Regions from separate parts of the Blautia sp. Marseille-P2398 genome, predicted to be linked through region 3. Evidence: riboswitches for the same ligand, from Rfam matches in the RefSeq annotation. Region 3 holds a riboswitch; each other region holds the start of a gene.

Region 1 (3,265 bases), on a different contig from region 3:
AGACACACATAAAACCAGATTGCTGTTTCTGTTTCGCGATAGAAGTATTCCTTCCAGCTCAGAAGCTTTCTTAAAACTAATATTGTATGCATGAAAAAGAATCTCGTGCTCTGTATAAAAATCCCACAGAGTTCCCGGGGTGATTCCATATCTGCCAGTACGAACAAGAACCTGAAACTGTCTCGGACCACAGGCAGCTGTCTGTTTCATCAGGGCATGTTTTACTGCCATACGGACTGCCCTGCCAATCAGCTCTCCAAGCTTGGAATGTCCGGAGGCATCGGTAAGTGTCAGCTCTCCCTCCATAGCCGAGGCAATCACCATTCCGTCAGTACCAGAACCTGTCGCGATTTCTTCTGAATAACAGCTTCCAAGTAAGAGATGTGAAACGGCCGCTGCTTTTGCCTCCGAAGCAATCATCATTGAGCGGACCATGGCTGCCTCTGTAACATTCTGATTGATATAGATAAAAACATTGATCGTACCGGGTGGCAGCATCTCGTAAGCACCGTTTCTTTCATAGTAAGAAGAAGGATCTCCCGGACACATTCCGTTTGAATCAATTCCCCCTGTAACAGCAGCAGTCACGGATAACTCCTGATAACAGATTTTCTCAACAGCACACAGTTCAGTCCATGCCGCTGTGCTGAGTGCGGTTGCTGTCTGCGGATCAATTCCCAGCTCTTTTGTATGAATGTTCAGGTCTTCCTCATAGGTGTTTCCAAGCATTTCACATTCATAGGCACCATTCATGCAGTTGATATTTAAAGCATGCGTGAGATGAGCAGTGATCCCGCCATTAAGAGGACTGGTGCTAAGAACCCTTGTTTTTCCCGGAAAAGAAAAAACAGTACATCCCTTCTTTTGAAAATAAGTAAAAGTATCATTCATAAACATTCCTCTTTTTTGTCTGTTCAATACAGATTTTGTTGTTATTAGGAAAAGTATTCTACTTTGAATCCTGACTGCTGGCAGTATCTGTCTACTTTAGAACCTTTATAACAGCGGATCGTAGCCGCTTTGTTGATGATCCATTCCCCGATAAATTCAGGATCATGGCGAATCTCCAGATACTGCAGGCGGTTACATCCATGAAAGATCCATTTTCCAAGGTATCTGACATTGGGCGGAATCACCACAGAGGTCAGATTACAGCACTTAAAAAAAGCACTCTCATCAAGAACTTCCAGCGAATCAGGCAGCTGCAGCGAATCCATTCCGCAGAAATAGAAAGCCTGCTTTCCGATAACCCTTAAATCCCCCCCCGGAAAAGAAATACAACTCAGTTTCTTACATTTATAAAAAGCCCTGTCATCGATTTCTTCCAGAGAGGCAGGGAAAACAACTTCCGTAAGAGTAGCGCATTCTGAAAAGGCATTCGGACCGATAAATGTCAGTTTGCTGTTCGGGGCGAACTCCAGACTGTTCAGTTTCCGGCCATTGTTAAATGCGTTTTTTGGAATACTGGTAAGGCTGGCGGGAATTTTGACTTTTTTCAGAGAAATGCAGTCTGAAAATACCCCTATGCCAAGTTTTTGCAGATGTTCAGGAAGCTCTATTCTGTTTAACCGGGAACATCCCTGAAAGGCTTTGTTTCCAATCTGTTCCATTTCATAGGGAAATACCACAGAACGAATATCAGGTCTGTTAAAAAAGGTTTCTGCTGAGATAGAGCGGCAGTTTTGTGGAAGTTCCATATTCTTCTCAATATACTGTCCGCAGTTACGACGCGTAAGTGTCAGAGAATTTGACATAAAAAAATACTCCTTTGCTGATAGACAATGTTGTTTTCTCTGCATGGGAGTAGTATGGACTATGATAAAAATAACAAGGTACCAATAACTGCCGGTGTTCTATATTCCTTAAAAGGAACAGAGAAAACATATGTAAGGATGATACTTCTGTAAAAAAGAGAACACTAAAGAAGATCACCCTTCCATTTCCTATTGCGTGTAGTTAATGGCGGCAGTTTATAGCAGGTATTCTGACTCACGCAGTAACGCCATGTCTCTCCTTCTCGCATAACGATGCAATGGATATGAGATATGGCTGCACGTATACAGCAGCACGACTGTTCAGGATTCTGACCTGATTCCCTCTTAGCTGAAAGTCCGACATTTCTATACCGTGACTGACAGAACTAAAAACCGGTAATTGTCAATGAATGTTCGATTAAATTGTATTATACGTATTATACACTTTTTTGGAGAAAAGACAACAAATTTTTTGAGGGGGAGACAAAATCAGGGAGGGGACGCGCAGGGAAAGCGTTTCTTTTCTGTGCGCTGGTTATTGGATGTGTGGGGATTTGTATGATTTGCAGGTAATGTTTTTGGTTTTGAATAATTGCGCGTCGCATTCTCGTTACTTTAGCCTGCAAATAAAAAGTCAAGGCTAAATTGAAAGAATATTGAAAAATTTATACAGGTTGAAAATTGGGTATCAAAATTAGACCACCACGCCAGTGCTGGTCTGAAAATTTTGGTGGATAATTAAGACTCTGGAAGAGATGCGAGATATTCTTTCACTCGTCCGTAGTAGATTCTTAGAAACTTGTTGGCACCTGCAGTCATATAGACATAGTAAGGCTTGCCTTGAGCACGTTTCTTATCTAAGAACTGATAAACAGGATCATCTTGAGGATGCGTTTTAATTAGGACATCCATTACCTGAAATAAAGTCTTTCTTAGATCAGCGGAACCTCGTTTTGAGGTAGGAACACTTTTTTGTTCATAGGTTCCGGATTCATTAACACCGGGATCTACACCGGCAAATGCAGTAATAGCACTTTTGTGAGTGAAACGGGAAACATTTCCAATCTCAGCCATCAACTGAGGACCAAGTGAAGTTCCAACACCTTTCATAGCCATAACGACAGGATACTCCGGGAGTTTGGATGCAGTTTCATTCATGAGAGTGCGTAGTGACTCAACAGTTGTAGAGGCACTATTAAGCTGGTCTACAGCCTGCTTGATAATAAGCTTTGTAATGGCATCCTTTGGAAGTACAGGAACAAGTTCCTTTGCTTTTCCATAGATTTCTTCAGCTTTTGACTGACTGAAGTTGTACTTCTTGCGTTTGCACCAGTTTTGATAATGGTCGATAAAGGCATTCAGGGACATTTTACGGACACAGTCCACATGCCAGTATGTAGATGCAAAATCAACCCATTTCTGGCTGCCGTCACTGCGTGCAGGACTGTCAAAGTAAGTATTAACACCAGGATAGGTTTGGTCAAGGATGCCGATAAGATTATTTTTCATAG
Region 2 (3,265 bases), on a different contig from region 3:
ATTTCACCGAAAGGCCGCATAATAGCAACCACACTTTTACTTTTAGAAACATCGATACCTACTGCGTTCATAAATTGTCACTCCTTAAGATTATTGCAATGGATAAGTACCAGTTTTACTCATTGCCTATTCAATCTACTGTGGTGTGACACGAATGCACCTAAGGTGATTCAACCTGCATAAAACGAACGCTGCGAATGAGGAACTGGTTATCAGTCTGTTTTACGGACGCGAAGTCCAAGGAAGAAAAAGATATCCAATTGCTACCTACATTCTAACAGCTTAAGCAACAAGATGGATAATTCCTTACTGGATGTAAGGGATATTAACCATAAATATATTGTAATAGGAAGAAAGTTATACCAGCCAGTGCAGTCCGCTGTCACCGGAAGTAGGGAAAAGATATGCAGAGCCGTCCAAACGGAAAGAGAGAGGGTTGTACAGAGAGGGAAACAGAACCTATAACGCAGATGCCGTAGGCGCATATAATATCCTGAGAAAATATCACTCCGTATCCGGAGTAAAAAAAGAACTGTCCGTAACCGGACTGAAAACACCGGAAATAATAAAAGTAGCTGTATAGCTCTAAAGAGCAAACAGTAGTGGTGCCATGGATGCACCCTGAAAAAAGGCGGTATCCCGCCTTAATTCAGATGCTCTGGTAACTCAGTTGCCGAGTAATTCACAACAGAGGTGTGGAAGATCATTCCTTTGATTTGTATATTCCGCATTGTGGAGATTCTGTAAAAGAGTGTTTTCTCAGACGTATTCCGGGGATAATAAGGGAAGTAATTATTTGTAATCGGGATATTGACAAATTATGGACAAAATGTTAAGATGGTTTCGTAAAAAACGAATAGCGTTTAGCGCACATGTACAGCTCATTACTACGGTAATGATTGAAGAATCGTTGGGTGAGAATCCCAAACAGGGCTTTCGTCCCTTGTAGTATATTCAGTCTGCAATTCACTGTATTCTTGTAGAAGTATTCATAAGGGATACTTTAATATAAAGGATAGGAGTGGATTCTTGGTTTGTACATTGATATTCCCTGCCGAATCCGGCAGGGATTTTTTTTGCACTTTGATAACAGAATATCGGAAGTAACGTTATCTCTTTATCTTTAGCTTTTGGAAATCCGGTGAGATACCGGTACGGTCTCATCCCCACTGTAATAAGGACGAACACTGCGAAGCCATTGGAAATTATTTCTGAGAAGGGCAGTAAGTAGGTTAGAGTATGTCTGAAAAATACTCTGGAACTTTAAGTCAGGAGACGGACTTTAGTAAAAATAAAAAACAAATATCTGTAGGCATAACGGAGGTTTATTTTTTATACCCTTTCTTATGGAAAACAGGTATCAAACGTGGTCTGAAAAGGCTGCGAAATGATATATTTTGCAGGATAACCTGCAAAAAAATAATACATTTAATTAAGGAGGAAACAAAATGAACATGAAAGTAAGAAAAAGCGTGATTGCATTCTTAATGGCAACAACAATGGTAGGAAGCACAGCAGTACCGGCTATGGCAGATACAGTAACTGCAAAAGTGTCTATAAAGACAACTGGTTTAACAGGAAAAAATAGTGCGTCACCAGACATTGTGCCAGAAAAAGTTGTTACAGTAACAAATTCCAACGGTTCTGTTACTGCACTAGATGTTCTGAAAGCAGTTTCGGGATCTGATACTGAAACAAAAGAGACTTTAAATGGTAAAACTTATCATTATCAAGGAGTTTTAAGTTGGTATGATAGTCAGTATGGAAATTATATTCCAGCTGTTAAAATGGAAAATCATGCTAATAGCGATTTAGGGAAAGTATTTGCAGATGATGGTACAGCAAATAAAACAGCAAACTCTCTTGCTAACGGAAGAGGAAAATATTTCAAATTATCAAATCTTAATACAACAGAAACAGAAAGCATGAAGGTTACAAAAAATTCAACCTGGAACAATATAGTACATAAAACAGATTGGCTTTCTGAGAAAGACTATAATAATTATTCAGGTTGGATGACTATTATTGATGGTAATACAGATAACTTAGGTGTTGATACTGTACTTTCCGACACTAAAGAACACACTGTATGCTTAGATTTTTCTATGATGATGGGATTAGATCTTGGATTTTCCAGTTATGTTCAGCAGGGAGATCAGTGGATTCAGGTTCCGGGTTGGAAATAAAGTAAATTTTAATAGCAAATAAAAAGATGAAGATACTAATGCTTTATAAAGTTTCACTTTATAAAGCATTAGTTCTTCGTCTTTTTCATATTATTTTAATTTTAGGGTGTAAATAGATATGAAGAAAAAGAAAAAAGAAAAAAAAATCTTATATCAGTTAATATTCTCAGCTTTTCTATTATTTAGTAATGCCTATCTTGTAAAAGCTAATTCAGATATATTATCACAAGATTCAACAGGGAAATACTGTATTAATACAGAACAAGATTATTATAATTTTATCGAAAATATACAAAATTATAATAATAAAACGGTTATACTATGTAATGACATTGACATTTCAGATGTTCCAGAAGCAACATCTAGTTTTGGCGGCATATTGAACGGAAAAGGACACACCATTACATATGCTTCAAAAGAAGCAAAAGAAAACATTGCTGTATTTCCTTTTCGTATAAATGACAATGGAATTGTAGAAAATATAAATGTACAAATTGATGAATCATATGCATATAATAGCGAAACAGATGAATTTCAAACTGTCTTTTCGCGATGTGATGGAATTGCAAAAGGAATAACAATTAAAGGAAACGTAACTTGTATTTATGACGATGAAGATACAGATGTTTATATAGGTGCAATCGAGGGAAACGGAACTTTAATGGATTCTTCCATAGCAATAACTTACGATTTGCAGAGTGAAAAAACAATCGAAGAAATAGCTGACGATATTGTTGATAATGATTTATCATTTGAATTTTGTCAATTAGGAACAATTAATACTGGAATAACTTACCAAAATTGTATAGGATATGGACAGTATTCGGAAGCAATAAAGTCATTAGCAGATGAACTGGAACCCAAAATAAAAGATAATACATGGGGATATCTATGTGTTTCATTTACACGAAAAAGTTTTTTTAGTACGTCAGCAAGTGCAACCAATTGTTATTATGATAAAGAAAATATGCCAGACATTAAAATCATGTCTGAATATATTACAAATAGAGATAATAATAAAGAGTTTCCTAATTATGCTGATTTTGGCAAAACTACGTCTGAAATGAAAAACCAGGGAA
Region 3 (3,265 bases):
TATGCTGGATGGATTTACCCGTCATGGGCTCTTTGATCTCAGTGTCAGAGTCCATGGTGATCTTCAGGTGGATGACCATCACACCATCGAGGATACAGGAATTGTTCTGGGAACTGCATTAAAAGAAGCAATTGGTGACAAAAAGGGGATTAAGCGCTATGGAAGCTGCATCCTTCCCATGGATGAATCCCTGGTGCTCTGTGCGATCGATCTGTCCGGAAGACCTTACTTTGTATGGGATGCAGAGTTTACCACAGACAGGATCGGTGACATGTCTACGGAAATGGTAAAAGAGTTCTTCTATGCCATTTCCTATGCCTGTGGCATGAATCTTCATATCAGGGTTCTGGCAGGTGGGAATAATCACCATGTAGCAGAAGCAATGTTCAAAAGTTTTGCCAAAGCACTGGACGCAGCCACATCCTATGATCCAAGGATCACAGATATTCTGTCTACCAAGGGCAGTTTGTAAAATTTGAAAATTTACGAAATGATTTATGGCAATCAATAAATTAGATGGAGACAGAAAATGGAAAATACAGTGAATTTAAAAAGCAGCATCGCATGGTCTGATTTTAAATTAAACAGTGATGGAATGGTACCTGTTATAGCCCAGGATTATCAGACAAACGAAGTGCTGATGCTGGCGTATATGAATGAAGAAGCATTTAATACCACTCTTGAAACAGGTAAAATGACTTACTGGAGCAGAAGCCGCAATGAACTCTGGACGAAGGGACTCACATCCGGACATCTCCAGTTTGTAAAATCCCTTACACTGGATTGCGACAATGATACGATCCTTGCTAAAGTAGAGCAGATCGGTGCAGCCTGCCATACCGGAAACAGAACCTGTTTTTTCAAAACCCTGACAGAAGTGTAATGAATAACGCGATAATATACAAGCCAAAATTCCATTGCCGCAGGCAATCTGGAATGAATTTTGGCTACGTTACTGTGAACGGAGTGAACAGTAACACTAATGCCAAACATTAAAGGAAAATATACACGAATTGTATTGACATTTTTGGTAAAATGTGATAAAAAAAGAATATCCGAATTGAATATGTGCAATGTTATAACGCAAAGGTTGCATCGTACTTGATGCGCAAAAGAGAATCCGGTGAGAATCCGGAGCGATACCGTCACTGTGTATGGGAGCTGCTTTTCAGAAACCACTGGGAAACCGGGAAGGGAGAAACAGCGATGATCGAAGTCAGGAGAACTGCCTTGGCGTAGAATTTAAGGTCTGCGGTATACAGAACCTGTATTCTCATAACGATACATAGCTCTTTTATTAAATGAATCAGACAGAATCGGAAATTACAGATATATCTGGTACATATAAACCATGTATTTATGGGAAGGCGGTAGCTGCAGAATATGCAGTTGCCTTTTTTGTGCATACAATTGTCCGGAAATACGAGAAATAAAAGAGGAAAAACGAAATGAAAAGAAAATCCATGTTAGCCTTATTACTGGCAGTATCCATGACCTGTTCCATGACAGCAGCAACAGGTACAGTTGCTTTTGCATCTGATGATGCAGCAACAGAAGAGGCTGCAGATGACACAGAAGCAGCTGCAGACGATGCAGATGCAGCAGATACAGAGAAAGCATCTGATGATACAACAGAAGCTTCTGATGATGATCAGAAAGCCGCAGACGAAGTTGGTGCCCTGATCGATAAGATTTATGTTCAGGAAAGAACAGACACAACTGACGAAGACTGCAAAGCAGCAAAAGAAGCATGGGACAAACTTACAGATGCTCAGAAAGAACTGGTAACAGGTGAAGAAGCAAGCCCTGAATACTTTGGACGTGACACAGGTGATGCTTCCAAAGATGATCCTCGTAACCAGGATGAGATTGGTGAGAATGAACTTCTTGTAGTAAGTTTTGGTACATCCTTCAACGACAGCCGTGCAGAGGATATCAAAGGAATCGAGGATGCCCTTGCAAAAGCATATCCGGACTGGTCAGTAAGACGTGCATTTACAGCACAGATTATCATCAACCATGTACAGGCAAGAGATGATGAAGTAATCGATAATATGCAGCAAGCTCTTGACCGTGCAGTAGCTAACGGTGTTAAGAATCTTGTTGTACAGCCGACACATCTGATGCATGGTGCAGAATATGATGAAATGACAGAGGCAATTGATGGATACAAAGACAAATTTGAATCTGTTGCAATTGCAGAGCCAATGCTCGGTGAAGTTGGTGATGACGCTACAGTGATCAATGATGACAAGAAAGCAGTTGCTCAGGCGATCACAGATGAAGCCTGCAAGGAAGCTGGATTTGATGATATGAAAGCAGCAGCAGATGCAGGCACAGCATTTGTATTCATGGGACATGGTACATCCCATACAGCTAACGTAACCTATGACCAGATGCAGACACAGATGGATGATCTTGGATTCACAAACGCTTTCATCGGAACTGTAGAGGGAGAACCGGAAGACACAGCATGTGACAAGGTTATCGAGAAAGTAAAAGAAGCAGGATTCAAGAATGTAATCCTTCGTCCTCTGATGGTTGTTGCCGGAGACCACGCTAACAATGATATGGCTGGTGATGATGCAGATTCCTGGAAATCTCAGTTTGAGGCATCCGGTGATTTCGACAGTGTTGACTGTCAGATCGCAGGTCTTGGAAGAATCGCAGCAGTAGAAGATCTGTATGTGGCTCATACAAAAGCAGCAATTGATTCTCTTGGAGCATCTGACGATGCAGCAGCAGAAGATACTGATGCCAAAGCAACAGATGACAGTGCAGACGATGCACAGGCAGATGACGCAGCTGAGACAACAGCTGATACTGCAGAGGCTGACGCTGAATAAAAAATATTGTTCAAACAAGATAAACTGCCCGGAGAACTTGCAAAAGTTTCCGGGCAGATATATTATATGATAAGAAAAAAAGAAGTCATAGCAATTCCATAAAATACTGCAAACAGTTCGCACGTTTCTGTTCATTCCGTTCACAGTAACGTGCGCACATCTGAGAAAGATCCAGAGGAACTGTCTTAATTGCATTATTTTCTGGAATTACTATAATATATTTGCCATCACCTGTTCAAAAGCCTGTTGCTCTGCAGCAGATGGGTTGAACAGCACGATAGAAAAAACTATAAAAAATATGAAGATAAGGGAGAAGAAATAATCATGAAGAAACGTTCATTTACATTATTAATGTCAGCACTTACTATTTCAGCTACTCTGATCGGTACAAGCCCGGTTGCTGCAAAGACAGATACTGA
Region 4 (3,265 bases), on a different contig from region 3:
TACTGACTGTCCCGCCTGTATCGGAATCACTGAAAGTGCTGAAGAACCATCATAAAAATAATTATTCCTGTACTTTTGATCCGAAGCAGCCACTGCCTCTGCACTTACAAGTTTACTGATATTGGGATCCTGATAAGAAAGATAGTAATATCCTCCGTCTCCTTTCTTCTCCCCCCAACTGTTTTTGATGATCCACGCACCATCAGATGTTACATTGGAAACAGGAAGAAAATTATCCTTTGAATACGTATCATCCCATCCGACCACTGTCACAATATGATTAATTACAGTCGAATTTGATTTTCCAACAGGATAACAATATGCAGCTGTGTCCGGATTTACATAACTTTCCTTCATATAAAGCATAATGGATACTGCATGGTCATTCAGCAGCATTTCTTTCATACGTTCCTCACTGTATTGGGAAACAGATGCATTTTTCAGATATGCTGCAGAATTATAAGCCTTACTTTCCGGAATCTGTACAGTCAGATCATTCTGATGCGAAGAATCCGTAGGAAATGGTACATCGGCCTCTGTGGTCATTCCCGACCATGTACTGAGATAAATCGCCGCCAGGTGATCATTACCTCCTATCACGTGATAATTTCCCAGTACATAATTCTTATCATCAGGGGTATTTCCAAGAGGATCATTCTGTCTGTTGGAGAAAAAATATGATAAATGTTCTTCTGACAGATCGTAGGTTCCTTTGTTCTGTGCCAAAAGCGAAACCTCCATGATTGCTGCCATACCAAAAGCCCAGCAGGTTCCAAATGGATTCTGATTCTTTACGGGCGTAACTAATCCTTCCTTTCTGGCATCATAGGAAGATGGAAATGCAGCCTCCCTGTTTCCATATGCAGCATAAACTGATGTCAGATCACTCTCCACTTCAATTCCCGGATCCAAAGGTTTTAAATTTTTAAAGGGTTCCAGTTCTTCCTTTCTTTCCTCTTCTGTCAACGGACGGCCCTTAATATACCTGATTCCGTCTGTACCCTCTTCTGAGTTTTCTCCATCCTGAAACTCCTGTTTTGCATCATCGCTTCCGAACAATTCTGCATCCGATCCCGTATCTGTTCCAAATTCATCTGCCTGTGAACTTTGAAATTCTTTCAGATCTGATGTATTTTCTTCTGTCTCTCTGTTGACTCCGGATCCAAACATTTCCTGACCCGCAGCGGGTACCGATGTACAAACCATTGCATAAGCCAGAAAAACTGACAATGCGCGTATCGCTGTATTTCTTTTTTTCATGTAGTAGTTAACTCCTTTACATAAATATAATATCATTATATCAGTATCTTTTTTGTTTTTCAACCATGATCAATGACAAAAACCGTCGGAAAACAGTGAATTTTCCCTGTTTTCCGACGGCTCTATGTAGAAATGCAGAGCTCTGCCGACAAGAAAATGTCGCCAGGAAAAGACGTCAAATGCCTGTGATGCATTTTCTTCTGTGCATGTGAAAAGTGTGGAAAATGTGTGTGAAATGCTTTATATACTAACTCAGAACAGACTTGAAAATCTTACAGACTCTTCTCTTTTGCTATCCTTATTCTAGCAGAACAAGCATTGTATTACAATGAAAATCGTTCTTTCTTATTTGTGCTAATCTGACACATTGTTACTGTTCACTCCGTTCTAAGCAGCGACACATTCTCCTCTTATTTGCTGATACTTTCCTTTGCTCTTTTCATCATATCAGCCAGTTCCTGGTATTTTCCTGTGACATATCCATAGTTTTTTCGCTTATGCGGAAGCATACAGTTTGTGCAGTCTTTAATTCCCTTTTCCGTATACCGGAAATTCCCACCGCATTTCTCACCCAGGGCATATAGCGGGCAATAACAGAACAGACAGTTAAAATCATCCGGATCTGCATTCTTATGACACGGAAAAAATTCACATTTCTTATGGCTGAAATAAGAATATTCTTTCCCTTCCCAATAAGGTTTCTCCATTGCTACCTCTCCTCTCCTGTTGCAAGTTTTTATCTTTCCAGAATAATTCCGTTTTCTCAGTCTCCATCAATCCCACCCATCAGAGGACAAAATAAAAAAAATACTCTAATAAATTATCAATTTCTCTTCACATAACAAAGCATTGAAAATTCATTACAGTATTTTTCACAGATCATACATTTAAAATTAATAAGAGGGAGCGATGCTACCCCGGGGTAGAAAAAAATCCGTTCATGAGTGCGCGGAGGGAACGAATAAATCCGAAGTAGTATCGCCTGCCATTTAATCATGTATAATTCATAAAGAACAGGCGCATTCCATAAAAAATGTCTGCCTTCAGATAAAAGCAGACAACACTCCGAAGCTGCGGATTCAACGGAGTTGGTTGTTACACTTTACACGGAAGTTTAACCTCGCCATACCAAGCAGGTTTCCTGGCTCCAGGCTCATCGCTCCTCTCTCCTTCTCATGCTATGGCACAATGGACATTCTGAGATTTGCTCCTCTGTTACAGTGACCGGATCGCTCAGGTTTCTCACCTGATTCCCTCTTTCTGTACTGCTCTTTCTCACAGTATCAGCACTTAATATGTTCTGTATGGAATTATACTGTCATTATAATAACACCCTGCAACAAGCTTGTCAACTATTTATCAATATATTTTCCAAATTATTATTGTTCATTCGTTACTGTTCACACACCACTATTCCGCGAGGTGTTTTGGCATGAATATTCCACACCTTCCGGCAGCGGATCCCATTCATTCAGACCAAGACTCTGTCTGAATTTTGCTTCTTCCAGACTCAGCTTTGGAACATCCTCATTCAAAAACGCTCTCAGCTCATCAATCCCCTCTCCGGTCACATTGTTTACCAGAAAAATTCTTTCACATCCTGCATTCAGCATCCACTGACGCACCATTGGAACATTCGCATAAGGAGAATCTATTTTCGTAATGATTCCTATCAGTGGTCTCAGAATAAATGCATTACTGCCATAGCCAAACAAACTGAAAGGTTCATCTGCTGACTGTACCATTGCCACCACATCTGCTTCAAAAGAAAAACAGGCCAGCCCTACGCTGAAATGCTTGGACTCTGCATACTCTCCCGGAGAATCAATGGTATCATCATCCGTATTCGTATACTGCGTTTTTACATAATGAAGTTTTTCGCCTTTTAATGCCTGCGTTAATGAAGTCTTACCTGCTTCACTTCTGCCCATCAGAAATATTTTCTTCATATTTAATGTCTGTCCCTTTCACTTCTCTCAGCTATTCCGGCAGTTACATAAGCACC

What was found. Region 3 has a riboswitch for cobalamin ahead of ACESZG_RS04730 (sirohydrochlorin cobaltochelatase). Riboswitches for the same ligand answer to the same signal wherever they lie in the genome.
Region 1: another riboswitch for cobalamin. It lies ahead of ACESZG_RS08580 (leucine-rich repeat domain-containing protein); the one in region 3 lies ahead of ACESZG_RS04730 (sirohydrochlorin cobaltochelatase).
Region 2: another riboswitch for cobalamin. It lies ahead of ACESZG_RS08565 (hypothetical protein); the one in region 3 lies ahead of ACESZG_RS04730 (sirohydrochlorin cobaltochelatase).
Region 4: another riboswitch for cobalamin. It lies ahead of ACESZG_RS08780 (cysteine-rich small domain-containing protein); the one in region 3 lies ahead of ACESZG_RS04730 (sirohydrochlorin cobaltochelatase).

Annotation. Positions count from the first base shown of each region.
Region 1 covers NZ_CAXSTD010000006.1:65,475-68,739, reverse strand. The annotation lists gene ACESZG_RS08585 (adenosylcobinamide amidohydrolase) at 1-891, opposite strand, end outside; gene ACESZG_RS08580 (leucine-rich repeat domain-containing protein) at 936-1,754, opposite strand; cobalamin riboswitch at 1,957-2,160, opposite strand; gene ACESZG_RS08575 (IS110 family transposase) at 2,493-3,265, opposite strand, start outside.
Region 2 covers NZ_CAXSTD010000006.1:61,845-65,109, reverse strand. The annotation lists gene ACESZG_RS08575 (IS110 family transposase) at 1-71, opposite strand, end outside; gene ACESZG_RS08570 (hypothetical protein) at 437-583, shown strand; cobalamin riboswitch at 1,090-1,300, shown strand; gene ACESZG_RS08565 (hypothetical protein) at 1,449-2,186, shown strand; gene ACESZG_RS08560 (hypothetical protein) at 2,305-3,265, shown strand, end outside.
Region 3 covers NZ_CAXSTD010000003.1:73,591-76,855, forward strand. The annotation lists gene hisB (imidazoleglycerol-phosphate dehydratase HisB) at 1-472, shown strand, start outside; partial or broken gene hisI (phosphoribosyl-AMP cyclohydrolase) at 551-877, shown strand; cobalamin riboswitch at 1,071-1,248, shown strand; gene ACESZG_RS04730 (sirohydrochlorin cobaltochelatase) at 1,449-2,846, shown strand; gene ACESZG_RS04735 (hypothetical protein) at 3,171-3,265, shown strand, end outside.
Region 4 covers NZ_CAXSTD010000006.1:110,453-113,717, forward strand. The annotation lists gene ACESZG_RS08775 (C1 family peptidase) at 1-1,260, opposite strand, end outside; gene ACESZG_RS08780 (cysteine-rich small domain-containing protein) at 1,671-1,967, opposite strand; cobalamin riboswitch at 2,374-2,569, opposite strand; gene ACESZG_RS08785 (EutP/PduV family microcompartment system protein) at 2,661-3,209, opposite strand.